One region of the Actinoplanes sichuanensis genome, then DNA from elsewhere that is predicted to be linked to it. Evidence: riboswitches for the same ligand, from Rfam matches in the RefSeq annotation. Region 1 holds a riboswitch; the other holds the start of a gene.
What was found. A riboswitch is a leader RNA that binds a small molecule or an ion and turns the genes downstream of it on or off. The one in region 1 is predicted to bind cyclic di-AMP.
Positions count from the first base shown of each region.

Region 2: it holds a riboswitch for cyclic di-AMP, as region 1 does, so the genes downstream of both, Q0Z83_RS27585 (C40 family peptidase) here and Q0Z83_RS41750 (coiled-coil domain-containing protein) in region 1, are expected to answer to the same signal.

Region 1 is NZ_AP028461.1:9,078,349-9,093,546, forward strand. Features, by position in the region: gene Q0Z83_RS41710 (neprosin family prolyl endopeptidase) at 1-417, opposite strand, end outside; gene Q0Z83_RS41715 (cysteine dioxygenase) at 764-1,219, shown strand; gene Q0Z83_RS41720 (hypothetical protein) at 1,224-1,787, opposite strand; gene Q0Z83_RS41725 (Atu4866 domain-containing protein) at 1,839-2,204, opposite strand; gene Q0Z83_RS41730 (TetR/AcrR family transcriptional regulator) at 2,323-2,886, opposite strand; gene Q0Z83_RS41735 (ABC transporter permease) at 3,110-4,006, shown strand; gene Q0Z83_RS41740 (ABC transporter ATP-binding protein) at 3,999-4,769, shown strand; gene Q0Z83_RS41745 (coiled-coil domain-containing protein) at 4,795-5,829, opposite strand; cyclic di-AMP (ydaO/yuaA leader) riboswitch at 5,828-5,966, opposite strand; cyclic di-AMP (ydaO/yuaA leader) riboswitch at 6,174-6,305, shown strand; gene Q0Z83_RS41750 (coiled-coil domain-containing protein) at 6,312-7,343, shown strand; gene Q0Z83_RS41755 (glycoside hydrolase family 65 protein) at 7,401-9,764, opposite strand; gene Q0Z83_RS41760 (beta-phosphoglucomutase family hydrolase) at 9,788-10,522, opposite strand; gene Q0Z83_RS41765 (ATP-binding protein) at 10,601-11,074, opposite strand; gene Q0Z83_RS41770 (ABC transporter ATP-binding protein) at 11,157-12,449, opposite strand; gene Q0Z83_RS41775 (PspC domain-containing protein) at 13,330-13,527, shown strand; gene Q0Z83_RS41780 (DUF4230 domain-containing protein) at 14,658-15,198, opposite strand, start outside.
Region 2 is NZ_AP028461.1:5,973,308-5,988,505, reverse strand. Features, by position in the region: gene Q0Z83_RS27620 (hypothetical protein) at 1-391, opposite strand, end outside; gene Q0Z83_RS27615 (TetR/AcrR family transcriptional regulator) at 542-1,096, opposite strand; gene cydC (thiol reductant ABC exporter subunit CydC) at 1,107-4,754, opposite strand; gene cydB (cytochrome d ubiquinol oxidase subunit II) at 4,751-5,728, opposite strand; gene Q0Z83_RS27600 (cytochrome ubiquinol oxidase subunit I) at 5,741-7,153, opposite strand; gene Q0Z83_RS27595 (BlaI/MecI/CopY family transcriptional regulator) at 7,227-7,580, shown strand; gene Q0Z83_RS27590 (M56 family metallopeptidase) at 7,577-8,485, shown strand; cyclic di-AMP (ydaO/yuaA leader) riboswitch at 8,610-8,742, shown strand; gene Q0Z83_RS27585 (C40 family peptidase) at 8,792-9,748, shown strand; gene Q0Z83_RS27580 (MarR family winged helix-turn-helix transcriptional regulator) at 9,799-10,221, opposite strand; gene Q0Z83_RS27575 (epoxide hydrolase family protein) at 10,282-11,316, shown strand; gene Q0Z83_RS27570 (DivIVA domain-containing protein) at 11,378-12,058, opposite strand; gene Q0Z83_RS27565 (ATP-binding protein) at 12,436-13,785, shown strand; gene Q0Z83_RS27560 (tetratricopeptide repeat protein) at 13,838-14,842, shown strand; gene Q0Z83_RS27555 (phosphatase PAP2 family protein) at 14,932-15,198, shown strand, end outside.

The DNA.
Region 1 (15,198 bases):
GTAGAGCACCTCGGAGTTGGCGGCCGCCTTCGAGTTGATCCCCGGGGGTGCCGGCGGCACTACACTGGTCTCCTCCCGTTTGAGCGTGCTGGTGCGGGAGGAGGTGCGGCCCTTCGGCGCATACGCCTCGCCGGCCTCGGCGCCACTCGCGTCGGGAGCGGCCGCGTCGAGGCCGGACGTCTTGAGCGATCCACTGCTCGCCCCGTCCCGGCCGGTCTGGATGTCCTCGGGCTCGGCGCCCCACGGCAGGCGGGCCGGCGGGGTCGACGCCGGCTCCTCGGCCGGGGCGGAGGAAGCGGGGGCCGGGCTCTCCGGGATCTGCTCCGCGCCCGCGTCGAGAGTCGAGACGATCCCGATGGTGCCGATCACGACTGCGGATATGCCGGCGGCGAGCAGTCCGCGGCGAGACTTCAACACGTGTCCGTCCTCGTTGTCGGGACATCGGAGGAGGGGGCCTCCGGCGGCCGGTTCCGGGCGCGCTGGTCACCATATAGCGTTCACTATTCGGCAGGGACCGTCTGAGCAGCGTATTTCGGCGGAACGGCTGATAGGCCTAGGCCGATCTGGTGACACATCCACCGATTTAGCGCACGGAGTGTGTCGCCCTCGTTGCGGAACGAAGTTTTTCGCACCCTCTCCTGAAAGAGGCAAAGCTCGACAAGCTTCTTTCTCGCGACACCGTGGTCCCGGGGTTCGTCACACGCGGGGGTCGATCATGTGGTAAAACCTATCAGATCTATAGGGTTTATAGAGGAGGACCCCCGTGACGCTCGATCACGTCGCCATCGCTCAGCGCTTCTCCGCGGCCGCCGCCGAGTGGGCCGTCGCGCCCCGGTTCGATCCGGTCGAGCGCTGGTACCACCGGCTCGCGGTGGCCGACGACCATGAGGTCTGGCTGCTCACCTGGATGCCCGGGCAGGGCACCGAGATCCACGACCACGGTGGTTCGGCGGGCGCGTTCCACGTGCACGCCGGGACTCTCGCCGAGGACACCGTGTCGGTCGGCGGCGGCACACCACGTGTCGTGTCGCGGGAACTGGGCGAGGGCGCGAGCCGCCGGTTCGGCAGCCACCACATCCACCGCATCGAGAACCGCTCCGGCCGCCCCGCGGTGAGCGTGCACGTCTACGGCCCGGCGCTGACCAGCATGACCAAATACCGGCTCGGCCCGGACCGTCTGGAGGTGCTGACGGTCGAGCGGGCCGGCACGCAGTGGTGAGCCGCTACTGCGGGTAGACCACGCCGGAACGGCCGCTGTAGAGGTGCCTGGTGCCGTCCCGCTCGCGGCCGGTGTTCGGCGCGTCGAGCCAGACGATGTAGGCGGCACCCGAGGTCAGCCCGGTGATCGTGGTACGCACCGAGCATCCGGTCCCGGCCGGCACGGCCTGCCACACCGGCTCCGGCTGGCGGCCCGACACGACACCCTGCAGCACCGCGGTGACCCGGTAGTTCGAGTTGTACTGGGTCGGCCATTCGACGGTCAGCGATCCGGCGCCCGGCGTCACCTCGACCGGGATCATCACCGGCTCGGTCCGCGGCCAGATCCTGGTGCAGCTCGGGTCCGGCGTCGGCGCGGAGAGCGACACCGTCGGAGTGGCGGTCGGCTTGCCGAAACTCTCCGAGGGCGATGGCGTCGCCCGGCCCTGATCCACCACGATCCACTGCTTGCCGCCGCCGACGGTCGCCGCCGAGTCACCGGTCTCGTCCTTGCCGAGACCGAGCGCGGCACAGCCGCCCAACGTCAGCGAGGCCGCCGCCAGCACGAGCGCGATCCTGGTGTGCCGCATTCATCCCCCCGGGTCGGTGTCCCCCACCCATCGGCGTGCCGGAGCGGCTCCTTAGACACCGGCCGGCCGGAGGCGGTGCCCGGCCATCTCCAGTTCGCCGTCGTGTACGTGCACCGGGGTCTGCAGACCGGAGTCGTCGCGGAGCACCACCGACTCCCCGTCGACCAGGTAGGTGCCGCGAGCCGGGCGACGGCGGCCGGCCACCTCACCCGCGTACGTGCCGTCCCGGCGCAGCTGAAGCTTGACCGTCCCGTCCGGGCTGCGCCAGACGCCCACCACGGCGGCACCGGTGACCACCCTGGGGCGGGTGGCCGCCGGCCCGTTCTGGGCGCCCACCGTGCCACCCAGGGCGATGGCGAGCAGAGAGGCGGCGTCGAGCACGGTGAAGTCGACGTGGGTTTCGCAGGTGGTGGGCATGATCTTCGGGCTCCGGTTCGGTCGGGGTCGGCCTCTCCGGTCGGCACCGACGGCCCGCGCTCCTGGGTTTCCTGAGTTGCGATCAGGAGCGAACCGGTGCGCGTACGGGTGCGAGGGATCAGCCGGTGGCCCGCAGCGCCGCCGTGACCGCGACGGTGAACTTCTCCAGGTAGTCCTCCTCGATCGGCTCCCGGGCCACGGCCAGGCGCCAGTAGAGGGGCCCGAGGATCAGATCGACCGCGACGGCCGGATCGGTACCGGTCGGCAGCTCGCCCCGGGCCACCGCCTGACCGATCAGCTTCTCGCCGACCGCCTGTTGATGGGTGCGCAGGGCACGCTGGAGCGTCTCGGCGATCTGCGGGTTACGGGCGGCCTCGGCCATCAGGTCCGGGATGATCTGAGACGCCATCCGGTGCCGCAGCGCCGTGCTGACGATCATCAGGAGCAGCGACAGGTCGCCGGCGAAACTCCCGGTGTCGGGAAGTGGAACTTTTCGTTCCGCGACATCCGAGATTATCTCCATTACCATTTCGAGCTTGTTGCTCCATCGACGGTAGATGGCCGTCTTGCCGACACCGGCACGACGGGCAACCGCTTCGATGGACAGCCGGCCGTAACCGACCTCAGCCAGCTCGGTCATGACCGCGTTGCGGATCGCCACGGTGATGTCGCCTCGGAGCACCGCCGCTCCGGCAGGTGCGCGCTTAATCGTCGCCACCCGGTCACTATAGCGCTACGACGTAACGGTTGCGTTCCGCCGTTTGGTCAGCTACCGTCACAGCGACGTCGATACGAACCCGTTTCATCGGCGCGGCCGGGGGCCTGTCATGCTGCATGCTGTGTCCTCGCACCAGGCATCGGATCCCGCCGCGCCCCAAGGGCCGACCAGATCGGAGCACCACCCCATGACAGAGACGGCGGTCGCCTCGGCCGACGCCGGCCTCTCCCTCAAGGAGCTGGCCCGGCGCCACGGTTTGAGCGCCTCCGGACGGCTTCCCAGCCTGACGGAGTATTCGCGGACCCTCTGGTCGTACCGGCACTTCATCCGGGCGCACGCCAGCGCGAAGATCACCTCGTCGCTGGGCAACACCAAACTCGGCGCGGTGTGGCAGGTGCTCACCCCGATGATCAACGCCGGCGTCTACTACGTGATCTTCGGCCTGGTCCTGGGCGGCCATCGTGACGTGCCGAACTTCATCGCGTACCTCTGCATCGGTGTTTTCGTCTTCCAGTTCACCCAGTCGGTGGTCCAGACCGGCGCCAACGCGATCACCGGCAACCTCGGCCTGATCCGGGCGCTGCACTTCCCCCGGGCCAGCCTGCCGCTGTCCGCCGCGCTGGTCGAGATCCGCAACTTCATCGTGGCGCTGTTCGTCCTGATGGGGATCGTGCTGCTCACGCGTGTGCCGATCAACCTGGAGTGGCTGCTGCTGGTGCCCCTGCTGCTCCTGCACTCGATCTTCAACCTCGGCCTGGGCCTGTTCATCGCCCGCTACGGTTCCAAGGTCCGCGACGTGAAGCAGCTGATCCCGTTCATCATGCGGTTCTGGCTGTACGGCTCGGCCGTGCTCTACCCGGTCTCCAAGTTCAGCGACGTGCTGAGCGGCTGGCAGCTCCAGGTGGTCGAGGCCAACCCGCTGCTGGTCTTCATCGAGCTGGCCCGGCACGCGCTGCTCACCGACGTGGAGCTGGCCAACACGCCGACCGTGCTGTGGATCCAGGCGACCGTCTGGAGTCTGGTCGTCGGCGTCCTCGGTTACCTCTACTTCTGGCGCGGAGAGAAGGGCTACGGCCGTGGCTGACAACGAGCGGATCCCCACCGTCATCGCCGACGAGGCCCATATCGTCTACAAGATCCACCAGGCCGGCTCGGTCAGCGCCAGCCCGCTCGCCAGCTTCAAGCGCCTCACCACCCGCAGCAAGAACGCGAACATCCGCGAGGTGCACGCGGTCAAGGGTGTGAGCTTCATCGCCTACAAGGGTGAGGCGATCGGCCTGATCGGCACCAACGGCTCGGGCAAGTCGACCCTGCTGCGCGCGGTGGCCGGGCTCCTGCCGGTGTCCAGTGGCGCGATCTACGCGGCCGGCCAGCCCTCGCTGCTGGGTGTCAACGCGGCCCTGATGAACGAGCTGCCCGGCGACCGCAACGTCGAGCTGGGCTGCCTCGCGATGGGCATGTCGCCGGCCGAGGTCGAGGCGAAGCGGGACGCGATCATCGAGTTCTCCGGCATCAACGACAAGGGCGACTTCTCGTCGCTGCCGATGCGGACCTACTCCTCGGGCATGTCGGCCCGGCTCCGGTTCTCCATCGCGGCGGCGAAGAAGCACGACGTGCTGCTGATCGACGAGGCGCTGGCCACCGGTGACGCGAAATTCCGCAAGCGCAGTGAGGCGCGGGTCCGGGAGCTGCGCCAGGAGGCCGGCACGGTGTTCCTGGTCAGCCACAGCGAGCAGTCGATCCGGGACACCTGCGAGCGCTGCATCTGGCTGGAGGCAGGCGTGATCCGGGCCGACGGCCCGACCTCCGAGGTGATGAAGGAGTACGAGGCCTTCACCCGCAGGTGAGGCCCCGCACTCCTGCTGCGCCGGGCTAGTTGACCGACAGATGCACGTGGTTGGTGTGGTCGCTGGACGGGTCTCCGCCCGCCCCGCTGTACGACTTCCAGCCACTGCTCGGTAGCCAGATCCGGCGATACCAGATCACGTAGAGCACGTTCAGGTTGTCGGCGTTGTTGATGAAGTAGTTCGCCAGGTTGTCGCCGTACGTCTTGTCGGCTCCGGTGGCGTCGCCGCCGAACGTGCCCTTCTCGGCCGAGAAGTCGCAGGCCCGGCCCTTGGGGTGCTCACCGCTGTTCTGCGTTCGCCAGCACTTGGTGAACCTGGTGAAGCCGTCGGCGCGGGCCTCCTTGTAGGCGTGCAGGAGGGTCGCGGTCACACAGCCGCCGGTGCCGGTCGGGTCGGTCTGATTGCAACTGCTGCCACTCGGTCCGGGCGACGCGTCGGCACTGTCGCCGCCGTCGGACGACGAACTGGCGTCGTTGCCCTGATTCGCCGCCTTCAGTGCGGCCTCGGCCTGCTCCTTCTGCTTCGCCATCACGGTGACCTGCTTCTGCTGGTCCTTGATGGCGATGTCAATGGAGTCCTTGGCCTTCTGCCGGGTCTCCCGGGTGCTCTTGAGATCCTCGATCGCCCGGTTCTGGTCGGCGGCCACGAGAGCCAGCGTCTCGGCGCGACCCAGGAAGCCCTCGGCAGAGTCGGAGCTCAGCAGCGCGGCCATCGGCCCGCCCCGGCCCGCGGTGTACGCCTGGGTGGCGAGCAGGTCGAGCTTGTCCTGCTGCGGTCCGAGCTCGCCGTCCAGCTTCTTCAGCTCGGCGGTCAGCTTGGCCTGCTGTTCCTTGGACGTCTTGAGCTTGGCCTTCGCCTCCACGAAACCCTTGGAGGCCTTCTCGAGCTTGTCGATCAGTGACCCGGAGCCGCCCTCACCGTCGTCACCGGAGTCGCCGGGGGCGGCGAGCAGCCGGGGGGCCGCGGTGGCCGGCGTCGAGGCGACGGCCAGTCCGCACGCGGCGACGAGCAGCGCCAGCAACGCCGCTAATCGCCGCGCAGTGTTCTGCTGCACAGGCATTTCCTTCCGTCGGCCGCCGGCCGGGTTAGCTGACGGGTTCGGGACGAAGGAAATCCCTACCGCTGGTGAGCGGATTCACCCCAGGGAATATTGGTTCCCCGGCTCGCCTTTTTACGGCGATTAGGCGGCGGCTCCCGTGCGGGAACCGCACCGACCATACCCACTCGATCGACAGATCGACAGTTCTCGTACGCCGCGCAATGGCCTCGACACGAGCGGTGACAGCAATTACGGATAGTCGTTGCGATGTAACACTTTTGGCCGTTCCCAGGGTCTGATCCACGGCGATATCTCGGGTAAACTGACCGCCGGTCCTGCCAGGACGGCACCGCCCCCGAGTTGCCGGCAGGCCGCCGCCCAATCGTCGAAAGGCGAGCCGGGGAACCAGGTCACTGGGGTGTATCCGCAGTTTGCGGTAGGGATTGCTTCCGTCCCGAACCCGTCAGCTAACTCGGTCGGCGGTGACACGGAAGGAACTGTTGATGACCGCAAGTCCCCGCCGGTGGCTGATACACGCCCTGGCGCCGCTGGTGGCTGTCGTGATGCTCGCGGCACCCTCGGCTCCGGCTTCGGCCGAGCCCGGCGGCTCGTCGTCCACTGCTCAAGAGCAGGAGCAGAACGGTGGCGGCGGAGACGCGATTCTCTCCGATGTGATCGAGAACACGAACCGGCGCTATGTGTCCGCCAAGGCGGCCGTGGACAAGTCGGTGAAGGCGCAGGCTCAGCTGGCCAACCAGATCAAGCAGGCCGAGGCCCGGCGCGACGTGCTGATCCCCGAGGTCGACAAGATCGCCAAAGAGCAGTACATGACGGGCAACCTCAGCTCGATCGGATACCTGCTCAACGCCAACTCCTCGGGCGACTTCCTGGAGAAGGCGGTCTCCCTGGAGGAGATCAACCGGCTGCACGACGCCAAGCTGCGTGAGCTCAACGAGGCACTCCGGACCATCACCGAGAGCAAGGTCCGGCTCGACGCCGAGGTGAAGCAGCAGCAGCAGGACGCCGCCGCGATGAAGAAGCAGAAGGACGCCGCGGTCGACGCGCTCGCCCTGGTCGGCGGTAAAGGCGTGACCAAGGGTCTCGTGGTCGCGAACTCACCCGAGGCCGCCCCGGCACCCCGCAACTCCAGCGGCGGCTTCTCGGCCGAGGGCTGCACCGAGAAGGACCCGACCACGAACGGCTGCGTCACCAAGCGCACGCTGCACATGTACAAGGAAGTCAAGAAGGCCGGCTTCAACAACTTCGTCGGCTGCCATCGCGACGGTGGTCCGTTCGAGCATCCCAAGGGCCGCGCCTGCGACTGGTCGCTGCAGAAATCCGGGTTCTCGACGTTCGACACCGACAAGGAATTCCGGTACGGCAACAACCTGATGGCGTTCCTGGTGCGTAACGCCGATGCCCTCGGCATCTACTACGTGATCTGGAACAAGCAGATCTGGTTCCCGGCGAACGGCTGGAGCAACTACCACGGGGTCAGTGACCACACCGACCACGTGCACGTGTCGATGCTTTAGAGACATCACAAAGAACGGCCCCCGTCCGTACGGACGGGGGCCGTTTCGTATGTCGACTCAGTGCAGCGCTCGCCGGACCGGCGCCCGGCCGTGCGGCTGGGCCGGCGCCGGACCGGCCGGCACCGCCGCCGGGATCGGCATCGTCACCGGGCGCACCTGGGTGACCTCCAGCTCCTTGCCGTGGTGCAGCAAGGTGAGCCGGGCCTGGCCGCCGCCGTTGCGCAGCGAGTAGGTCACCTCGTCCGAGGTCACGCTCACCCGCAGCCGCAGACCGCGCCAGAGCAGCGAGAACTCCAGGTTGTTGATCCGGCTGGGCAGACGCGGAGCGAACGACAGCTGGCCGTTGAAGTCACGCATGCCACCGAGACCGGCGACCAGCGAGATCCAGGTGCCGGCCAGGGACGCCACGTGCACCCCGTCCCGGGCGTTCTGGTGCAGGTCGTGCAGGTCCATCAGGGCGGCCTCGCCCAGATAGTCGTGCGCGAGCTCCAGATGCCCGGTCTCGGCCGCGAGAACGGCCTGGATGCAGGCGGAGAGCGACGAGTCCCGTACCGTCCGGGCGTCGTAGTAGGCGAAGTTGCGCGCCTTCTCCTCCGGTGTGAACGCGTCACCCCGGATGTACATCGCCATGACCAGGTCGGCCTGCTTGACCACCTGCTTGCGGTACAGGTCGAAGTACGGGTAGTTCAGCAGCAGCGGGTACCCCTCCGGCGGGGTGTTCTCGAAGTCCCACTCCTGGAGCCGGGTGAAGCCCTCGCACTGCTGATGGACCCCGATCTCCTTGTCGTACGGGATGTGCACGGCGGCCGCCGCGTCCCGCCACGACGCGGTCTCCTCGTCGTCCACCCCGAACCGCCGGGCCAGGTCCGGATGGCGCTTGCAGGCCTCGACCGCGGTCATCAGGTTCTGCTGGGCCATCAGGTTGGTGTAGATGTTGTCGTTCACCACGGCGGTGTACTCGTCGGGACCGGTGACCCCGTCGATGTGGAACCGTCCGTGCCGGTCGTGGTGGCCCAGCGACCGCCACAGCCGAGCCGTCTCCACCAGCAGCTCCAGGCCGACCTCACGCTCGAAGTCGTAGTCCCCGGTGGCCTGCACGTAGCGGCGGACCGCGTCGGCGATGTCGGCGGCGATGTGGAACCCGGCGGTGCCGGCCGGCCAGTACCCGGAGCATTCCTGGCCCCGGATGGTCCGCCACGGGAACGCCGCGCCCTGCAGGCCGAGCGTCTGAGCCCGCTCCCGGGCCAGGTCCAGCGTCGAGTGCCGCCAGCGCAGCACGTCGGCCGCCGCGGAGGGCTGGGTGTAGGTCAGAGCCGGCAGTACGAACGTCTCAGCGTCCCAGAAGGTGTGGCCGTCGTACCCCGGCCCGGTGAGGCCCTTGGAGCCGATCGGGCGCTGCTCGGCCCGGGCGCCTGCCTGCAGCGTGTGGAACAGCCCGAACCGGACCGCCTGCTGCACCTCCGAGTCGCCCTCGACCTTGACGTCCGAGTGGTCCCAGAATGCGTCGAGATAGTCCTTCTGCTGCTGGACCAGTCCCTCCCAGCCGTCCAGGCGGGCACTGGCCAGAGCCGCCCCGACCTGGTCACGCAGGGCGGGCAGCGAGCGCATGCTGGACCAGCCGTACGCCGCCAGCTTGACCACCCGCAGCTTCTGCCCCGGCTCCAGCCGGCAGGCGACGGTGGTACGCAGCCAGTCCGGGTGGCCCTCGGTGGTGATGGCGTGCCGGCCCGGCGTCTCCACCAGGTGTTCCATGGCCGCGGCCATCCGCAGGTCACTGGCCTTGGTGCGGTGCACGAGGATGCCGCCGGTGGGCTGCTCCAACATCTCCTCGGCCTGCAACGGACGGTCCAGCACCGCGGCGACCCGCGGGTCCTTGCTCATCGGCGGCAACTGCTCGTTGGCCACCAGCTCGGACTGCAGGATCAGCCGGGTGGACGCGTCCAGCGGCTCCACCTCGTAGAGGAAGGCCACCACGGCGCGCTGGGTGAACGACACCAGCCGCACGGTCCGCACCCGGATGCCCTGGCCGGACGGCGACACCCACTCGACGACCCGCTCCAGCGTGCCGGCCCGCAGGTCGAGGCAGCGCTCGTGGGAGCGCAGCTCGCCGTACCGCACATCGAACGGCTCGTCGTCGACGAGCAGGCGCATCAGCTTGGCGTTGGTGACGTTGACCATGGTCTGGCCGGACTCGGGGAAGCCGTATCCGGCCTCGGCGTGCGGCAGCGGCCGCAACTCGTAGAACGAGTTCAGATAGCTGCCCGGCAGGCCGTGCGGCTCGCCCTCGTCCAGGTTTCCGCGTATCCCGATGTGGCCGTTGGAGAGCGCGAACACCGACTCGGACTGGGCCAGCAGGTCCAGGTCGAGCCGGGTCTCCCGAATGTGCCAGGGGTCGACGGGATAAGCCCGTTCACGGATCACGGTCGTGCCTCTCGTAACTGATTTCAGAGGAGGTCTTTGAGATCTTGCACCACGATGTCGGCGCCGTGCTCCCGCAGCGCGTCGGCCTGGCCCACCCGGTCCACACCGATCACGATGCCGAAACCACCGGCCCGCCCGGCGGCCACGCCCGCCTGCGCGTCCTCGTAGACGGCACAGTTCGCCGGGTCGAGTCCGAGCAGCTCGGCGCCCTTGAGGAAGGTGTCCGGCGCCGGTTTGCCGGGCAGGCCCAGCTCACGGGCGACGACACCGTCCACCCGGGCCTCCAGGAGGTCGGCGATCCCAGCCGCCTCCAGGACGTCCTTGCAGTTGGCGCTCGCCGACACGACCGCGCGGCGTAGACCGGCGGCCTTGGCGGCCTTCAGATACTCCACCGATCCGGGGTAGACCTGAACGGCGCCTTCTTTGATCTTCTGTAGCACGAGCAGGTTCTTGCGATTGCCGATGCCGTTGACGGTCTCCTGATCGGGGGTGTCATCAGGATCGCCCTCGGGCAGCGTGATGCCTCGCGAGGTCAGGAAGGTCCGGACCCCGTCAGCACGCTGACGCCCGTCGACATATCGGTGATAGTCAGTCGCGGAATCGAACGGCACGAAAGGTAGCTCATGGCGTTCGGCCCACGATTTCAGGAACGTGTCGAACGTCTGTTTCCACGCAGCGTTGTGAACCAGCGCGGTTTGCGTAAGCACGCCGTCAAGATCGAATAAGCAAGCGGTCACCTGTGAAGGAAGTCCGAGCACGCGCCCAATGTAGCCGGACCCGATCCCGGGCGAGAGGCGAAGGGCTGCTTCACATTTCCACGATGGTTTACAAGTCGTTCAAGCTGCGGAATCCAAGATGATCCGCAGACCGATCGACGTACCGATCGGCCCGGTCGCCGTGGTGACCTCGTCACAGAGCCGATGTGCCAGCCACAATCCGCGCCCGCCGACCTCGAACGCCTCCGGGGTGTGCAGGTCGTCCAGATAGGCGCCGGGGATGCCGGGACCGGAGTCGGTCACCACGCACCACACCGAACCGTCCTCGATCTTCAGGACCACCCGGCCGTTGCCGCCGGCGTGCAGCACGACGTTGGTGAGCACCTCGTTGACCGCCAGCACGAAGCCGTCCTGCCGGTCACCGGCGAGGCCGACCGCCGCGAGCAGACGGGTCGCCTCATGTCGTAGGACGGCGATGTCATCGGGGCCGAAAGCGCGGTCCAGCAGCACCGGCCACTCCCGGGGCGGGGCGGCATCGACCCTCGGCTCCCCGTCGAGAGCCGAACGCACGCTCTGGCCGATCCTGTCCTCCACCGTGGTGCAGCCTACGCGCTGTGGCCGACCGGTGGCGGGAGGCATCATGGAACGCGCCCGGAAGTGGCGCGGGTCGTTGCGCTCAGCGCCAGCCGACATCGATCCGATCACCACGCTGGTCGAAGAAGTGCACGGCGTCCATCCGGACCGACACGGCGAGCGGGTGACCGTGCGAGACCTGCGGATACGGTGCGAGACGAACGGCCAACTCGGCCGGCTTGCGATGGTGCCGGGCGGTTTCGGTCGCCACCCCACCCAGGCCCTCCGGGGCCACATTCTCGCCGCCCGGGCGCGTCAGCCGCTGCAGGGCCCCGCCGAGCCGCTTGAAAGCGCCGCCACCCGACTCGCGGGTGTCGGTGACCGCGGCACCGATCTCGTCCACGACGATCGCCGTGGCACCGATGTCGAGGTAGGCCAGCGACTCGTGTCCGTGGTGCTCCAGGTAGCGGATCCGCCCCTGGAAGACGTGCCCCTGTGTATCGGGGGTGACCGGGGTGAGCGCCTCGGCCCGGATGCCGACCACGATCCGCTCGCCGTGATAGCGGGCCACCGCCCGCGCGCGTGGGTCGCTCCACGGCAGGTACAGGGTCTGCTCGCCGAAGCTCAGCGCGATGTAGCGGTCCAGGTGCACGTAGACCGCCGCCTCCAGCAGGTTCATCTTCGGCGAACCGAGGAAGGCGGCGGTGTAGAGGGTCGCCGGGCGCCGGTACACCTCGGTCGGCGTGCCGAGGTCCTGCAGCACCCCCTTGCGCATGATCGCGACCCGGTCCGCCATGGTCAGCGCCTCGGCCTGGTCGTGCGTCACGTACATGGTGGTGACGCCCAGCTCACGGGTCATGCTGCTGATCTCGGCGCGCAACTCGGCGCGCAGCCCGCTGTCGAGGTTGGACAGCGGCTCGTCCATCAGGAAGATCCCCGGCCGGCGCACCATCGCCCGGCCCATCGCCACCCGCTGCCGCTGGCCGCCGGAGAGCTGGCTGGGCCGTCGCCCGAGCACCTCACCGATGCCGAGCGCGCCGGCGATCGCGTCCACCCGGTCCTGCCGCGGCGACGGTTCGATCCCGGACAGCTTCAGCGGGAAGCCGATGTTCTCCGACACCGTCATGTGCGGATAGAGCGCAAAGTCCTGAAACACCATCGCGATGCTCCGGTCCCGCGGCGGCAGTTCCAGCACCGGCTCGCCGTTGAGAAGGATCTCCCCCCGCGTGGGATCCTCCAGCCCGGCGATCATCCGCAGCACGGTCGACTTACCGCAGCCGGACGGCCCGAGCAGGACCATGAACTCGCCGTCCTGCACCTCCAGGCTGACGTTGTCGACGGCGTAGGTGCCGTCTGGCCAGATCTTGGTGACGTCTTTGAGCGCGACGGTGGACACCGTCAACCTCCCGCGATCGAGTGTCGACCCCGAGCCCACGACGGTCGGCGATCGGGCCCTAACTCTGCGAGTGCCTTCGATGGTTCACCATCGGACGAAAGTGCCATTCGCACATAGTGATCAATCGATTACAGAACCCGAACGCTGCAGGTCCAGCGTGTGCACGTTCACACCCTTATCCGGTACGACCATCCGAATCCAACCGCAATCCACACATGCCCGGACCACACCGCGACGCGGTCCCACCCCGAGACCGCAAGGCGTCTCACGGGCGTAGCCCGACTCACCGCCACCCCGAAACCCCCGGCCGGCGCTCAGAGCCGTCTCGAGACCCGCGAGACAGCACTGGCGACCAGCCGGGAACTCAGCGGGAGGCTCGCCAGTCCCGCACCGCGGCGAGCGTGAACGCGGCCGCCGCCGACTGCTGAACGCTGCCCGGTTGAACGGCCGCCCTGTCGAACGTTGAACGGCCGCCCTGTCGAACATCGCGTCCGGCGGAACGCCGCTCGGACCGAGTGCCGCTCCTGCCGGGCACTGCTCGGCTGGCCGCTACTCTTTCGGTCGCTGTCGGACGAACGCCGCGAAACTCACGAATGCTGCGAACGGACATCGGCGCCGGCCGAAGCTCCGGGAACCCGCACGCAAGGCAGTCTCCCGGTCCCTCAACGACCTCGGACCGCTCGAGGACGCCCACATCCTGCCCGCTACCAGGGCCGAAACGGCGTCAGGTTAACAGCGGACCCCAGACGGGTACGGGAGACCCTTACGGGAGTCGAACAGCCGGCATCCACCTCGGGGACGAGGGACGGCGCTGCTCCCGTACCTACCGTCGAAGTGGCAACGGCAGAAAGCCGAGGCCACCGCCGAAGGAGTGGATGAAGTGACCAGCCCCCTCAGGACCCGCTCGTTCTCCCGCCCGCGCCACAACCGCCGGATCGCCGGTGTCTGCGCCGGCTTGGCCCAGCGTTTCGGGATGAGCCCCGGGACGGTGCGACTCCTGTTCGTCGTCTCGTGTCTGCTGCCCGGCCCGCAGTTCCTGATCTACCTGATCCTCTGGGCCCTGATGCCTAGCGAGTAACCCCGACCCGGCCAGCCGATCCTGATTTCCGGCGGGCAGGAGCGACCGACACCCACCGGCACCAGTCCGTCGGCGGGCGGTCACCGAGGCCAGGCAAGATCCGGGCCCTCGGTGACCGTCCCCGTTCCGGCAGGAGCGAGGACCCGGTGATCGCGCCCTTCCCGCAGGAACCAGGACCCGGCGACCGCGCCCCGCTCCACCAGGAGCCAGGCACCGGCAACCGCGCCCGTTCCGGCGGGAGCCGGGCCCCGGTGATCGCGCCCCGCTCCACCAGGAGTCAGGCACCGGCGACCGCACCTGTTTCGGCAGGAGCCAGGCCGAGCCCGGCCTCAATGGCCGGCGCCCGCCTGGCCGAGCCCGGCCTGACTGAAGGCGCTGCCCGCCGGGCGAGAGGCCGAGCGCCTTCCTGCTGGCTGCAAGCCGACGAGATTCCGCCGGCAACCGGCAGGTGTGAAGTACCGCGCCACAGAAGCCCCGGGCATCCCGTCCTCTGCCCCCGTGACGGGATGCCCGGAACCAAACGACGGGCCGCTCCCCCGGGCAACGAGGCCTTGGGGAGCGGCCCGCCTTTGGGCTCAGGAGTCCGAGCCCGACCCCGTTTAGCCCGGGCGCGACCCGTTCAAGAGCGCGACCCGTTCAAGAGCGCGACCCGTTCAGACCCCGGACTCGGCCCTTCAAGAGCACAGCCCACCTCAGCGGCCCGAACCGACCCGTTCAAGAGCGCGGCCCGCTCAAAGAACCAGTCGACGGCGCAGCCGCTTCAAGATCCTGCCCCGGTCCGGTGGAGAGCACAGCCGCCTCAGGCCCCGGAGCCTGCCCGTTCAAGATCCCAGAGCACTTCAGGACCCGGCCCCGCTGAGGGACTCAGACAACTCCCAAGAGCCGGACCTGCTCATGAACGTGACCCCACCGGCCGGAACGGCCCAGTTCCGGAGCGGTCCCCTTCCAGACCGCCACCGTTTCTGGACCGCCACCGTCTCCGGGCCCGCGCCGCCTCCAGACCGCCACCGCCTCTGGGCCCGCGCCGCCTCCAGACCGGCCCGCCTCCAGACCGCCACCGCCTCTGGGCCCGCGCCGCCTCCAGACCGGCCCGCCTCCAGACCGCCACCGCCTCCGGACCGGCACCGTGATCATGGGCTGGCGAAGGACACCGTCACTGTCGTGTAGCCGAGCCTGGCGAAAAGGCTCTCCAACATTCGCTGAGTATTCTCCCGGGCTCGTTCGTCCAGCTCGCTGGCTCGGGCCGCCTCGGTGATCCGCTGCTGGGCCAGCTGGTAGACCTGCTGCTGTTTGCTCGGATCGTCGCGGAACGCGTCGCCGATCCGGTTGAACAGGCCGCGCTCCTCGGCCACCACGTAGCTGCGCTCCATATCGAGCGCGGCGGTCGACTGCTGCGGGGCGGGCAGTGTCAGCTCGATCGTCTTCTTCTCTTCGTCGATCTTCAGCGCGTCGCCGGAGAGGCCGCTGAAGTCCACGTAGGTCTCGACGGTGCCCGAGCCGACGAACAGCGTCCGTCGGTTGATCAGGAAGTCGGGGATGTTGTCACGGTTTTCCTGAAGGTCGACGATCACCTGGAACGTGCCGTCGGCCGCCACGTAACGCTGAAGATCGCGCATGGACTGGAGCAGGACCGGCTGGCTGCGGTCGGTCGTCTCCTCAGCGAACGGGTTG
Region 2 (15,198 bases), 3.1 Mb from region 1:
CTCCAGGCAGCACCGACGCCGTCACCCCGGCCTCGGCGAGTCGGCCGGCCAGCAGGCGCAACTCCATTTCGGTGCCGATCAGGCCGGGTCCACGCAGAGTTTCCAGGAGCGCGGCGATCTCGGCCATCGGCGTGCCACGGCGTTCCCGCAGAACCCTCATGGCGGCGACCCGGTTCCCGTCGCCGATCCGCAGCCGGTAGGCGCCGCCCTGCTCAAGGAGCGCCGCACGCCACTCGTCCGGGCTCTCGTCCCGGCCGCACGCCTCGATGTTCGCGGTGTGGCAGGCATGTGACATCGACCAGTACAGCCGGCCACCGAAGATCGTCTCCCCGAAGGTCGCACCGCCCGCACAGTGGTCGCAGTCATAGGAAACCACCGCGGTCGACGTCATCCGCCGACTCTAGAGGCATTCTGGAACCGGGGGTCCGGCCATCACTCGCCAGTCGCTTCGCGGTCGGCTCCACGGGGTGACCGGTGACGGGTCGCGCCGGCCCGGCGGGCGTGTTTCGGTCGGGACGGGCCGCCTGGCTCGCGGTGTGGCTCACGGTGCTTCGGGTGGCCGTACCATCTCGGTTATCCAATCGACCGCGACCGGCGCACCCGCCGGACTCGCCGAATAGAGGCCGTTCACGACGAGCCAGATGCGGTCGGTGAGAAGTTCGTCGCCGCCGGCGCCGAGGACGAGATGGTCCATCTGGGCCCGGCTGTCGGTCAGGTAGGCCTGGGCGACTCGGGCCGGTTCGTCGGTGTCGCCGGGGAACTCGGTCAGGTAGTTGCGGAAGGCGCAACCCCGGTAGCCGGGTCGGCGGACACTGTCGGCGATCTCGGTGACCAGGGCGATCAGGCGGTCGGCCGGATCCGCGGACCAGCGCAGGGCTTCGGTGGTGGCGCGTTCGCGTTCCCGACGGGTCAGCGTCAGATATGCCGCCGCCAGCTCCGCTTTGCTGGGAAAATGTTTGTACAGCAGGTTCTTTCCGCAGCCGGCCGCCTCGACGACCTGGGCCATGCCGACGGCGCGGACGCCGAACTCGTAGAAGAGCCCGGCGGCTGCCGTCAGGATGGTGTCCCGTGTGCCGGGTGCCGGCGTCCGTGCCATGCAGCCCACTTTAAAGGACCGATCGGTCCAATCCGACATTCTTCACTTTAAGGCCGTTCGGGTTGAGCTCCAGAACGCGGTCGACCAGATCGAGCCCCTCGGTACGGTGTGCGAGCACCAGCACTGTCCGACCCGTCGCGGCGTTCAGCAGATCCGCCATCAGGTCCCGTGCGCCCGCCTCGTCGATCCCCTCGGTCGGTTCGTCCAGGATCAGCAGTGCCGGATCCGCGACCAGCGCCCGCGCGGTCGCCAACCGCCGCCGCTGTCCACCGGAGATCGTGCCGCCACCGGCACCGAGCCAGGCATCGAGATCCATCCAGCCGAGACCGACCCGCGTCAGAACCTCCCGCAGCCGCTCATCGGCCGCGGTGGGCGAGGCGAGACGCAGATTCTCTCGTACGGTCGACGCGAACACATGTCCGGTCTCCTCCCCGACGAGGACCGCGGTGCCGCTGACCAGCACGTTCCCGGCTCGTGGGGGCAGCAGCCCGGCGAGCACCGCGGCCAGCGTCGACTTCCCGCAGCCGGACCGCCCCATGATCGCCGTCCGCGAACCGGCCGCAAGTTCCAGCCGCACCCCGTCCAACGTAGGCGCCCGCCCTGGATCCCACCCGGCCACCAACCCCTCGACCCGAACCGCCCCACCACCCCTCCCGCCGACTCTCCGCCCATTGCCGTCCTCGCCGGGCGGACCGTTTTCGATCAGGGCGGTGCCGCGGCGTTCGGCGCCCGTGTCCCGACTTTTGATCAGGGCGGCGACACGGCGTTCGGCGCCGGCGGCCCGACGGCGCGCGATCGCCGCCTCGGGGAGGGCCACCATCGCCTCGCCGAGGACGATCACGCCGAGCAGTACCACCGCGCTCCATTCGGCGTCGAGCCCGCCGCGCGCGAGGACCACCGCCACCCCGACGGCTGCCGCGCCCCACCCGGCATGCGCGACGGCCGCGGCGAATCCGGCCTCCCGCGCCGCCCGCGACTCCAGGTCGGCCAGGGTCCGGCTGCGCTTCTTCGGTACGTCCGGACGACCACCGCCGCCACCGAGTTCCTCCACCCCGTCGACGGTTTCCACGACGGCGTCCCGCAGCGCGGCCCGAGCGGCACCGGTGGCCGCCTCCTGCCGGTCCGCCAGTCGGCCGGCGACCGCCGGGGCGAGCACCCCCGCGATCAGCAGCCCGACCGCCACCGGAACCGCCGCCTCCGCCACCACCCCGGTCACCACCAGCAGACCGGCCGCGGCCGTGACCGCCGCGGCGATCACCGGAAGCCGCCCCCGCAACAGCCCGTCGGTGGTCGCGTCGACATCGTCGACGAGCCGGGTGAGCAGATCCCCGCGCCGGTGCAGGCGCGGACCCGGAACGTGCGGGATCAACCGCGCGAACACCCCGGCCCGCCTTCGCCCCAACCGCCCGAACGCCACCTCGTGCGACACGAGCCGTTCCAGATAGCGCAGCAGGGGGCGGGCGACGGCACTACCCCGTACCAGCACGACCGCCGCCGACAGACTGAGCACCGGCGGCATCGAGGACGCCCGGACGAGCAGCCAGGCGGCCGCCCCGGTCAGCACGATGCCGGCGATCGACGACCCGGCCCCGAGCCCGGCCGCCACCCAGAGCCGCCCCCACCATCGCCGATCCGTCTCCCTCGAACCGTCCGCCGGCCCCGCCCCGCCCGCAGCCTCCCGGCTGGTCGTGGCAGCTGTTTCGGGGGGTTCGGGGCGGCTCTGCGGGCCGGCCGGGGGGTTCGTCATCCGGGGCGGGAGTTCTCCGGGGTGGGCGAGGGTGGATCCGGCTGGTGGGTGGAGTTCCACGGTTCGGTCCGCGGCGGCGAGCAGGGCCGGCCGGTGGGCTACCACCAGGATCGCGCAACCCCGGGCGGCGAACTCGTGCAGGCGGCTGATGACCGACTGTTCGGTGGTGCTGTCCAGGTGGGCGGTCGGTTCGTCGAGCAGCAGGGTCACCACCGCGGTGGAGTTCCGGTCCCGGAGGGCCGTGATGGCGCGGTGCAGCAGGACGGCCAGGGCCAGGCGCTGGCGCTGGCCGGCGGAGATGCCCGCCACCTGTTCGCCCAGTGGTGTCGACTCGGTCAGCTCTCCGGTCAGGCCGGCCACCCGCAGGGCGTCGCGGATCTCGTCGGGACCGGTGTCCGGCGGGAACGCCTCGGCCACCGTCCGGGCGTGCGGTAGGGCCGGTCGTTGCGGCAGGTAGAACGTGTTTCCGACGGCGACCGCGCCGGTCTCGGCCGGATGCAGTCCGGCCAGGACCCGCAGGGCCGTGGTCTTTCCGGCGCCGGACACTCCGCGAAGGGCGACCGTCTCACCGGCTCGGACGTTCAGTTCCGGCAGGTCGAGGGCGTCCTCGAAGGCTCCCGGGTAGCGGGCTCGGACGCCTTTCGCCCGCACGCCCCACCGGCCGGACGCGGCCCGGCCGAAGACCGGCGTGGCCACGGTGATCCGCGGCGGTCGCTCCGTTCGGCCCGGGTCACGCGACGGGGCATGGCCGAACGCGGCCGACAACGGGGTGATGTCGTCGGTCCGGCCCGGCCGTCGAGTTCCGAACCCGACGTGCACGACCGGCGGGTGAACGGGCCGCGACGCGGGCTCGGCGTGGTCCGGGGCGGTGAGGATCTCGTCCACGTCGGCTATCACCGCGGTGGCGTCGGTGGCGGCGTGGTAGCGGGCGGCCATCTCGCGTAGCGGGCGGTACGCCTCCGGGGCGAGGAGGATGACCAGCAGGGCGGGGCCGAGTTCCATCGAGCCGGCCGCCACCCGGAGGCCGGCCTGCACGGCGATCAGCCCCACCGCGAGGGTGCCGACCAGGTCGAGGGCGGTCGACGACAGGAACGCGACCCGCAGCACCCGCATGGTGGCCGCTCGATGCCGGTCGGTCAGGTCGGTGATCACGTCGATCTGGCGGTCGGCCCGGCCGTACATCTTGAGGGTGGGAAGGCCTCGCACGACGTCGAGGAAGTGACCCGCCAAGCGGGAGTCGGCGGCCCAGCGCCGTTCGGCGCGGGCCTTCGTCGTCCAGCCGATCAAGGCACCGAGCAGGGGAAGCAGCGGGATCGTGAGCAGGGCGACGATCGCCGAGGCGGGGTCGACCGCCGCCATGATCACGACGACCAGCGGGGGGAGCAGTACGCCGAGGACGAGCGCCGGGAGGTAACCGGAGAACCACGGTCGCAGGGACTCCAGGCCGGTGCCGAGGACCGTGGTGAGGCGGCCCGGGCCGTAGGCGGCCACCCACGCCGGGCCCCGCCGTACCACCCGGTCCAGTAGGGACTGCCGGAGTTCGTCGGTGACGCGGGCGGCGGTTCGCTGGGCGGTCACCTGTTCCGCCCAGGCGAGGCCGCCGCGTGCCGCGAATCCGGCCGCCAGCAGCCCGATCGTCCAGCCGGTGGTGGGGCGGAGGCCGGTCAGCGGGCCGGTTCCGCCGGCCCAGGCGGTGACGAGGGCGCAGAGCGCTGTTGCGATCAGGATGGTGGCCAGCGCCTGACCGAATCCGATCAGGCTGAGCAGTGCGATTCCGCCGCGGCTGGCCCGGGCATGGCGCAGAAGCCGCGGATCAACCGGCCCCCGGGAGGCCCGCACCGAAACGGCGCCGGGAAGGGGAGCGGCGCCGGGAAGGGGAGCGGCGGCGCCGGGAGGCGGCGGCGTGGTCATGAGGCGACCCGTTCGCTGGCCACCCGGCGGCGGAAGACCCAGTAGGACCAGGCCTGGTAGACCAGTACGCCGGGCAGGATCAGCACCCCGGCGATCGTGATCAGGCGCAGCGCCTCCGGGCCGGCCGCCGCGCCGGAACGGGTCAGCGACCAGGCCGGGTCGAGGGTGCTGCGCAGGACCACGTCGCCGTGTGCGGTGAAGACGGCGACCACGGTGGCGGCCACCGACAGGGCGACGGCGGCGAACGACAACCCTTCGCGGGTACGCCGCGCGAGCAGCCCGGCGGCGAAGACGACCGCCGCGGCGGCCAGGGTGAGGCGGCTGCCCGTACCGATACCGATGAGGAGGAGGGTGACCGCCCCGGCGGTGCCGGTGTGGCGGGCCACGTCGCGGGCCCGGCGGCGGACCGGCCCGGTGGTGCGCAGGGCCAGGAACGTGGCGCCGAGCAGGACCGCCCCGAGCAGGGCGGCCAGCGCGCCCAGACCGGCGGCCGGGGTGAGCAGCGGGCTCAGGCTGCGGCCCAGTCCGGTTCCGGTGACCTCGCCGTCGGCGCCGAGGGCGAGCCCGTCGACGAGGATGCCGAGGACGGCGCCCCAGAGCAGCACGATGCCGGTGGAGGAGACGGCCAGGAGCAGGTCGGCGCGGCGCCGCCAGGACGGGGTGTCGTGTTTGCCGCGGAACTCCAGGGCCACTCCGCGGATCGCCAGGAGCAGCAGGATCGCGACCATCGGCAGGTAGAGGGCGGACATCAAGGCGGCGTACCAGTCGGGGAACGCCGCGAACGTGACGCCGACCGCGGCGACCAGCCACACCTCGTTGCCGTCCCAGAACGGGCCGATGGTGCGCAGGGCGGCGCCGCGTTCGTGCTCGTCGCGGCCGAGGAAGGTGAGTATGCCGACGCCGAAGTCGAAGCCTTCGAGGACGAAGTAGAGGACCCAGGCGAGGACGAGGACCGCGAACCAGAACGTGATCATGGAAGGTCGCTCCTAGTAGGCGGGAACCGGGTCGGGCTCGTCAGCGGCCTCGACTGCCGGAGTGAGCGGCTTGCGGGACAGGTGCACGACGAGGCGGCACCAGGCGACCGCCAGCAGGCCGTAGACCAGCGTGAATCCGGCCAGCGACGCGATCACTTCGGCGCCGGTCAGGCCGGGGGAGATGCCGTCGGCGACCTTGGAGATGCCGAACGCGAGCCACGGCTGCCGGGCGGTCTCGGTGAACACCCAGCCGAACGTGTTGGCGGCCGCCGGCAGCAGCGGCGCGAGCAGCGCGAACCGGCGTAGCCAGCCGGGCGTTCCACCGCCGGGCTGGAGAAACGAAGGCAGCAGCGGCACGCGGCGTGGGAAGGACCAGGAGGACCAGAGGTGGTACGCGGCGAGCGCCATCCCGAGCACGCCGGCCCCGATCATCAACCGGAACGTCCAGAAGGCGACCGGGATCATCGGCACATAACTGCCCGGCCCGTACTGGGCGGTGTAGAGGGCCTGGAGATCGTCGATGCCCTGCACGGTCCCGCCGAACGACCCGGTACCGAGGAAGGACAGCAGGCCCGGGATCTCGATGCTGAAGAACGGCCGGTCGTGCCCGAGCTCCCCGATCGCGAAGACCGAGAACGGCGCCGACGTGGTCGTCTCGTAGAGGGCTTCGGCGGCGGCCATCTTCATCGGCTGCACGGCTGTCATGACTTTGCCGAGGTGGTCGCCGCTGATCGCGGTGACGGCCCCGCCGAGCAGCATCATCCAGGCCCCGGCCCGGGACAGGGTGCGGAACGCGGCGTCGGCCGAGACCCGCCAGATCCCGATCGCCATCAGCAGCCCGCCGCCGGCCATCGCCGCGCCGCCCATGGTGTGCGGGAAGGCGGCCAGCACCACCTCGTTGGTGAGCAGCTCGGTGAAGCTGGTCAGATGCGCCCGCCCGGTCTCCGGGTCGAGGGCGTAGGCGACCGGGTTCTGCATGAACGAGTTGGCGGCCAGGATGATGTAGGCCGACAGCAGCGTCCCGACGGCGACGACGACGATGGTGGCGGTGTGCAGCCATCGGGGCAGCCGGTCCCACCCGAAATACCACAGTGCCAGGAACGTGGCCTCGAGGAAGAACGCGAGCATCCCCTCGATCGCGAGGGTGGGCCCGAAGACGTCGCCGTAGAACCTGGCGAACGCGCTCCACCCGAGCCCGAACTGGAACTCCTGGACCAGCCCGGTGACCACCCCGACCGCGAACGTGACGATCAGCAGCTTGCCGGTGAACTTGGTCAGGTGCAGGTATTTCTCGTTCGCCGTGCGGATCCAGGCGATCTGGAATCCGGCGGCCGCCGAGGCGAGCGAGATCGACACCGGCACGAAGAGGTAGTGGTAGATCGTCACGACCGCGAACTGGAGTCGGGTCAGGTCGAGCACGTCCATGGCAGCCCCTCTACGACGATTCGTAGTAGATACTACGACGTGTAGTACGACGTGTTGAAGTAGAGTGGCTCACATGGCGAGGAACGACCTCGAGCGCGAGGTCATGACGAAGTTGTGGGACGCGGGTGAGCCGCTCACCGTCCGGCAGGTGCACGACCTGCTGAGTCGTGAGCGCGATCTGGCGTACACGACGGTGATGACGGTGCTGGACCGGCTGGCCAAGAAGGGCCTCGTCGTCCAGCAGCGGGCCGACCGCGCCTATCGGTACGCCCCGGCCCAGACCCGCGAGGAGATGACCGCCGGGGTGATGCTCGACGCGCTCAGCGCCACCCCCGACATGGACGCGGCCCTGGCCTACTTCGTCGGTCGGTTGCCGCCCGAAGCGCTGACGGCGGCGATCGAGAAGGCCCGTAACATCGAGCGGTGACCGCCCTCCTGCTCGGCGCCCTCGGGCTGACACTCTCGCTGCTCGCGCCGAGACTCCTGGCGGGCGCCCGGTGGACCGATCGCGCCCCGGTCGCCGGTGTCCTGCTCTGGCAGTCACTGACGCTCACCGCCGTACTCTGTGCTCTCGGTGTGGTCCTCGCCGCGCCCGAGGAGGTCGCACGCGCCGCCGGAGCCCGTCACCCGGAGACGGTGGTCGCGTTGCTCTTCTCCCTGGCGGTGGCCGCGACCATCGTGATCCGGCTGGTCGTCTCGCTGGTCCGGGTGAGTTCCCGGGCCCGGGCCCGCCGCGCCCGGCACCGGATGCTGGTCGACCTGCTCGATCGGGTCGAGCGCCACGAGGACCTGGGTGGCGACGAGGTGCGGGTGCTCGACGGGGCGCTGCCGCTGGCCTACTGCGTGCCCGGTCGGGAGCCCCGGGTGGTGCTCAGCGACGGGGTGCTGCAGACGCTGGACCGGGCACAGGTCGACGCGGTCCTGGCCCACGAGCGGGCGCATCTGCGGCACAGGCACGAGCTGGTGATGGAGTCGTTCACCGCGTTCTACCGGGCGGTGCCGGGGCCGCTCCGGTCGAAGGCGCCGCTCGATGCCGTACATCTGCTGTTGGAGATGGTGGCCGACGACGCGGCCCGCCGCCGGACCGGATCGGTGCCGTTGCGGGCCGCGCTGGCGCGGCTGATCGACGCCGTCCCCCTTGCGGAGGAGGTGACCGCCGACCCGGAGGGTGAATCCCGACGGCGCCGGCTGGCCCGTCTGGACGGTCCGGATCGAAGCTCGACGCTCCTCACCGCGGCGGGGGTGACCGCCGCCGCCGGCCTGCTGGTACTACCCACAGTGATCGTGGTGGTGCCCTGGCTGGCGCGGGCCCTGAACAGCTGGCCGTTTTAGAACACCCTCCGTATCGCCGGCGGTGCGTACAGTTCGACGGGCTGTGCGACCTTCATTTGCCGTCTTGATCCGAGTACGGTGGTCCCCGGTCCGCCCAGCCCCCCATCGGCCACCCGGCCGATCTGGCGGACCACCGCCTAATCGCGCGAGCGCGAACCGGGGAACCGAGCACCTGGGGTGAAGCCGCGGCGACGCGGCCGGGCAGACTTCCCGCCCGAACCCGTCAGCTAACCCGGTCGGCGGCTGAACGGGAAGAAAGGACAACGCACCAGCGTGAAACGGATTGGCGCGCGTCGCGCCGGCCTCATGCGCATTCTGACGTGTGCGGCCGTCGCGGCCGGAATCCTGGTCACGGGTCCGACCGTCGCTCATGCCGACCCCACTCCGGCGCAGATCGAGAAGCAGATCGACGACGAGTGGAACCAGCTCGAGCCGGTCATCGAGGACTACAACGGCACCCACACCAAGCTGGTCAAGCTGCGCAAGCAGCAGACGGATCTGGCGAAGACGCTGGATCCGCTGCAGAAGCAGGTGGACGCCGCGATGGTGCAGGTGCGGGGCCTCGCCGTCGACGCGTACATGCAGGGCTCGCCGAACATGACCAACGCGATGATCCTGACCGGTTCGCCGACGGGCATGGTGGACAAGCTCACGCTTCTCGACCAGCTCGCGTTCAACCGGAAGGCGTCGATCGCGGAGGTGTCGAAGCTCCGCGACAAGTACGCCGCCGACAAGGCCAAGGTCGACCAGCTCGAGTCCGAGATCGAGGTTCGCGACAAGGATCTCGGGACGAAGAAGGTCGCCATCGAGAAGGAGATCACAAAGCTCCAGAAGCTCCGGATCGCGGCCTACGGCAAGGCGAACGCCGACGACGGGCCGCTGCGTACCGGCCCGTGCCCGGTCGACTACACGAACGACAAGGGTGGCCGGGCCGCCCAGCGGGCGTGTGACCTGATCGGCAAGCCCTACGTCTTCGGCTCGGACGGCCCGAACAGCTACGACTGCTCGGGTCTGACGCAGGCGGCGTGGGCTGCGGTCGGTGTGCATCTAGAGCACTACACGAAGGATCAGTGGGGATCCACCAAGTCGGTCGGCCGCAGCGAGCTGCAGCCGGGTGACCTGGTCTTCTACTACTCCGACGTGCACCACGTCGCGATCTACATCGGCGGCGGCATGGTGGTCCACGCTCCGCACACGGGCGACTACGTGCGGATGGCCACGATCGACCGGGGCCCGATCGCCGGCTATCGCCGGCCGGCTTAGCAACCCCTGCGGAAAGGTCGCCGTCTCTGTCTGACGGCGGCCTTTCTTCATCATCTTGTACGGTCGTGGTGCGCGACCAGTCTGCGTAAGAGGCCGGTGAGCTGTTCCGTTTCCGCCGGTGAGAGCGGAGCTGTCAGCTCGTCCTGGATCGCCGTCACCCGCTCGGTGAGCTCGGCGGCCCGGTGCCGTCCGGCCGGGGTGACCGCGACGACGTTGCGGCGCTTGTCGGCCGGGTCGGGGGACCGCCGGATGTATCCCGCCGCCTCCAGGTCGTTGAGCGCCCCGACCAGATCGCTCAGATAGATCCCGGTGCGCCGCCCGAGCGCCGCCTGACTGGCCGGTCCGTCCGAGTCCAGCGACGACAGCAGCCGGTAGTGGTAGCCCTTGGCGCCGACCGCCCCGAACCCGTCGGTGACGAGCCGGTGCGCGTGCGACGCGGCCTGGGAGAGCAGCCAGCTCGGCAGATGATCCACGTGACGACGATAACATTGGACCGACTAACGTTAGTTCGACTAACGTTAGCCACATGAACGATTCGGATCACCGTCCCGCAGTCCGAACTCGACGACCTGACCGACCGCCTCAGCCGCACCCGCTGGCCGGACGCGGCGCCCGCCGACTACGGCATCACCCTCGACCGGGTCCGCGCGCTCGCCGGGCACTGGCTGAACTTCGACTGGCGGGCCCACGAGGCCGAGCTCAACGCGCTGCCCCAGCAGATCACCGAGATCAACGGCGACCGGGTGCACTTCTTCCACGTCCGCTCGGCCGACCCGCACGCCCTGCCGCTGATCCTCACCCACGGCTGGCCCGGCTCCACGGTGGAGTTCCTGGACGTCATCGGTCCGCTCAGCGAGCACTTCCACCTGGTCCTCCCGGCCATCCCCGGGTTCGGGCCGTCCGGGCCGACCACTCGACCCTGGGGTGTGCGGCGGGTCGCCGAGGCCTGGGCCGAGCTGATGTCCCGGCTCGGATACCCCCGCTACGGCGCGCAGGGCGGCGACTGGGGTTCCGGCGTCTCCCGCGCGCTCGCCGCCGTCGCCCCGGAGAACGTGGTCGGGGTGCACCTCAACTATCTGCCCACCCCCGGTTCGCCGGACGGCCTGGGCCCGGCGGATCAGGAGCGGTTGGCGAAGACGATGCGGCTGGCCGCCAACCGGCACCCGCACCAGATCCTGTTCGCGGCGACCCCGCAGACCCCGGCCTACGCACTCAACGACTCACCGGCCGGGCTGCTCGCCTTCCTGGGCGAGAAGTTCGACGACTGGGCCGACCCGGCCACCCCGGTCCCCGACGATCGGATCGTGGCGAACGTGGCCCATCACTGGCTGTTCCGGACCGCCGGATCGGCCGCCCGGATCGTCAAGGAGAGCGGCCCGCCGGAGGGCAGCCGGGTCCCGCTCGGTGTCGCGGTCCTGCCGGGCGACATCGTCCAGTCGATCCGGCCGCTCGCCGAGCAGCGGGAGAACGTCGTCCACTGGACCGAGTTCCCCCGGGGCGGCCACTTCGCCGCCCTGGAGGTCCCCGACCTGTTCGCCGCGGACGTGACCGCGTTCTTCGGCCGGTGAGCCCGGCCCGCTCGGTCGCCCGCGCGGTGTTCCGGGCCGCGCCGGGCGGGTGTTGCGTGCGTCAGGCCGATGGCAGTGCGGGTGTGCCACCCTCCAGATCGTGCAGCTGCCGGACCACGTGGTCGCCCAGTGCCGACCGGTAGTCCTGGGCCAGCTCGTCCAGCCGCTCGATCTCGGCCACCATGGCGGCCCGGTCGCGGGCCACCTCGTCCAACGCCTCGGCGTGCTGCCGCCGTGCGTCGGACTCGATCGTGTCCGCCGTCCGGATCGCGTCCCCGGTCAGCTGATCGGCCTGGGCGCGGGCACTGACCAGCAGGTCGTCCGACTCGCGCTGGGCGTCCCGGACGTGCTCGTCGGCGGTCCGGTGGGCCATCCGCAACACCCGGTCGTCGATCGCGCCACCCGGCCGGGGCTGCGCGGCCGACCGCACCTCGTCGTGCGCCCGCTCCAACTGGACCTGCATCTCCCGGGCCTCATGCTCGGCCCGGGCCAGGCCCTCCCGCATGAACTGCAGGTGGGCGGTCAGCTCGGCCACCTCGGCGGTCAGCGCCGCCGGATCGGCCATCCCGCCGCCCGCGTCACGCAGCCGGGCGGTCAGCGCCCCGTTCTCGTCGAGCAGGCGCAGCATCTCCTGGCTCGCTTCCTCGAGGAGGGCATCGACCTCCTCCTCGTCGTAGCCGCGCTTGCCGATCGGCGGCTTCTTGAAGTCCACGTTGTGGATGTCTGCGGGAGTGATCGGCATCCCTACCTCGCTTCCCGGCGTCCCTGACTACAGCACAACGCCCGTCCTCGACTACAGCACCGGCGCCCGTCCCGACGCCGGTCTCGACTTCGCTCACACCCGTCCCGGACGTCGGTGCCGACCGCACCGGCACCCGGCCCCGACATCGGCGCCAACTGCACCAACGCCCGGAGGGCCGGTTACGGCACGGCGGCCCGAAAGGTCCGGCGTGGACGTGCGCTGGCGAATCGTAACCGGCGGTGCCGAATCCGGCAGGCGTAAGCGCGCCGCGATCACCCCCGCGCGCGGGGAAAAGCGCAGGTCGACGGCGTGTGTGGCGGATACCTGACGGATGGCCGTAACCGGGGTAGCGCGGGCCGGAGGCATAATCGCTTCTCATGAGCGATGCCTTGATCAACAGCCTGGTGGCCGCCGTCGAGGCGCGACCCGACGATCTGACGCTCCGGCTGCACCTGGCCGAGCTTCTGGTCGCGGCCGGCCGGGGCCCGGAGGCGATCGGGCACGCCGCTCAGATCCTGGCCCGCGAGCCCGGCCACGCGGCGGCGCAACAGCTCATGGCACGCGCCCTCGGCGGCGGCGCGTCCGACGGCGGTTCCGGCTCGGCGGGTGCTTCCGGTTCGGGTGACGGGCTCGCTGATGGCGGTTCCGGCTCGGGTGGCGAGGGCGATGAGTCCGGTCCGGGTGGTGGCGGGGGTGCTCCGGCCGTACCGCCGCCGGGTGTTGATCTTGGAAAGAATGATCGGGCCGGGATCGACTGGGCGGCGATGGAGGAGCAGTTCGGTGATGTGGTGCCGCCGCGGTTCGCGCGGGCCGACGGTGAGCCGGACCCGGTGCGCGGACATGCCGACCGGGCGTTCGACGTCGAGCGGTCCACCGTGACGCTCGCCGACGTGGGCGGGATGACCGAGGTGAAGAAGCGGCTCGAGGTGTCGTTCCTCGGGCCGCTGCGCAATCCGAAGCTGCGCACCCTGTTCGGTAAGAGCCTGCGCGGCGGGCTGCTGCTCTACGGGCCGCCCGGATGCGGCAAGACGTTCCTGGCCCGGGCGGTCGCCGGGGAGATGGGCGCCGCGTTCATCTCGTTGTCGATCACCGATGTGCTGAACATGTGGATCGGCAGCTCCGAACGCAACCTGCACGACCTGTTCGAGTCGGCCCGCGGACACGCACCGTGTGTGCTGTTCCTCGACGAGATCGACGCACTGGGTCACAAGCGCAGTCAACTGCAGTCCTCGATGCGGACCGTGGTGAATCAGCTGTTGACCGAACTCGACGGTGTGGACGGCGGTAACGACGGCGTGTTCGTGCTCGCCGCGACCAACGCCCCGTGGGATGTCGACTCGGCGTTGCGCCGCCCCGGTCGTCTGGACCGGACCGTGCTCGTGTTGCCGCCGGACGCACCGGCCCGGGCCGCGATCCTGGAGTACCACCTGCGGGACCGGCCGGTCGCCGGCATCGATCTGGACGCGGTCGCGGCGGCCACCGAGCACTACTCCGGCGCGGATCTGGCGCACCTGTGCGAGACCGCCGCCGAGTACGCGATGCGCGACTCGATCGACACCGGCGAGATTCGCATGATCAACCAGGGCGACATGCTGGCCGCGGCCCGCGAGGTGCGGCCGTCCACCGACGCGTGGTTCGCCACCGCCCGCAATGTGGCGATGTTCGCCAACGAGAGCGGCGCCTACGACGACCTGGCCGCCTACCTGAAGAAGCGCAAGATCCGATGAACGCGGCCGCGTCCGCCGGGTCGGTCGTCGAGTTCGGAAAGCGCACCCTCCGATGAACGCCGCCGCGCGGGCCCGGGCGCTCGCCGGTGTCGGCCGTCTGGCGCAGGCCGAGACCGCGGTCCGTGAGGGACTGGCCGAGACGCCCGCCGACGCCGAGCTGCTCGGTCTGCTCGCCGGTCTGCGGCGGCTTCAGGGGCACTACGCGGACGCTCTGGAGTTCGCCGACGCCGCGGTGACCGCCGCGCCCGGCCAGTCGGTCGTGCACATCGAACGCGCCGAGTGCCTGCTGCTGCTGGCCCGCAACGACGAGGCGGAGACCGCGGCCCGGGAGGCGGTGCGGCTGGCTCCGGACCGGCCGGAACCGCACCGGGCGCTGGCTCGCTGCCTGGTGCTGCGCCGAGCGTTCGACGAGGCCCGCGCGGCGGCCGGCCGGGCGGTGGCGATCGCCCCGCACTCGGTGCCGGACCTGCTGACGCTGGCCGAGGTGGAACGCGACGCCGGTGATCGGGACGCCGCCCGTACGGCCGCGGCCCGGGCGCTGGCCGAGGACCCGGAGGACGCCGAGGGCCGGTGGATGATCGCCCTGCTGGACGCCGAGAGACTGCGGGTCCGCGATGCGATGCGGGGTCTGCGTGAACTGGCTTCCGACCATCCCGACCGGTACGGCGCCGCCGCCCTCAGCTGGCCGATCCGAGGCCTGCTGGCCGGTCTGCGGCGCGGTCTGCCGGTCGGTCTCCCGATGGTGATCGTGCCGGCCCTGGCCGACCGTCTGTGGGATCCGGCGTCGCTGCTGGCCCGCGGCGCGGCGTTGGTGATGGCGCTGGTCACGGTCGGTCTGGCGGTGCGGGTGCTGCTGCCCGCGGGCCGCCTGCCGTGGCTGTGTGTCGGCCTGCTGCCGACCCGGACGCGCCGGGCGATCGGGGCCGGTCTGCTCGCCGCGAGCGGTTCGGTCCATCTTCTTCTCTGGTACGCCGTGAGCCCGCACTGGCTGACGGCGGCCCTGGCGGTGGTCGCCGTGGCGGCGCTGCTGACGGCCGGCGCCGTGGAGCGTAGGTGAACAGCGGGTTACCTCACTCTTTTTGATATGAATCTTGCACAAACTGCAAGATCGGCGGATGCTATGCCCCTTGATCGACAGGGGGCGCCATGGCGAGCGATGCACGAAGGTTGTCCGCGCTACGGGAACCAGCCCTGATCGCCGCCCTGTTCCTGGTCTACAAGGTGGCCCGGGTCGCCGCCAACGGCCACGTGGACGAGGCGTTCCGCAACGCGCGGGCGGTCTGGGACGCCGAACGGTGGCTGCGCCTGCCCGGTGAACTGGCCGTTCAGCAGTCCCTGCTCGGCTGGAACGGCCTGATCGAGGCGGCGAACAGCTATTACGCGTACGTCCACTTCCCGGCCACCGCGGCCTGC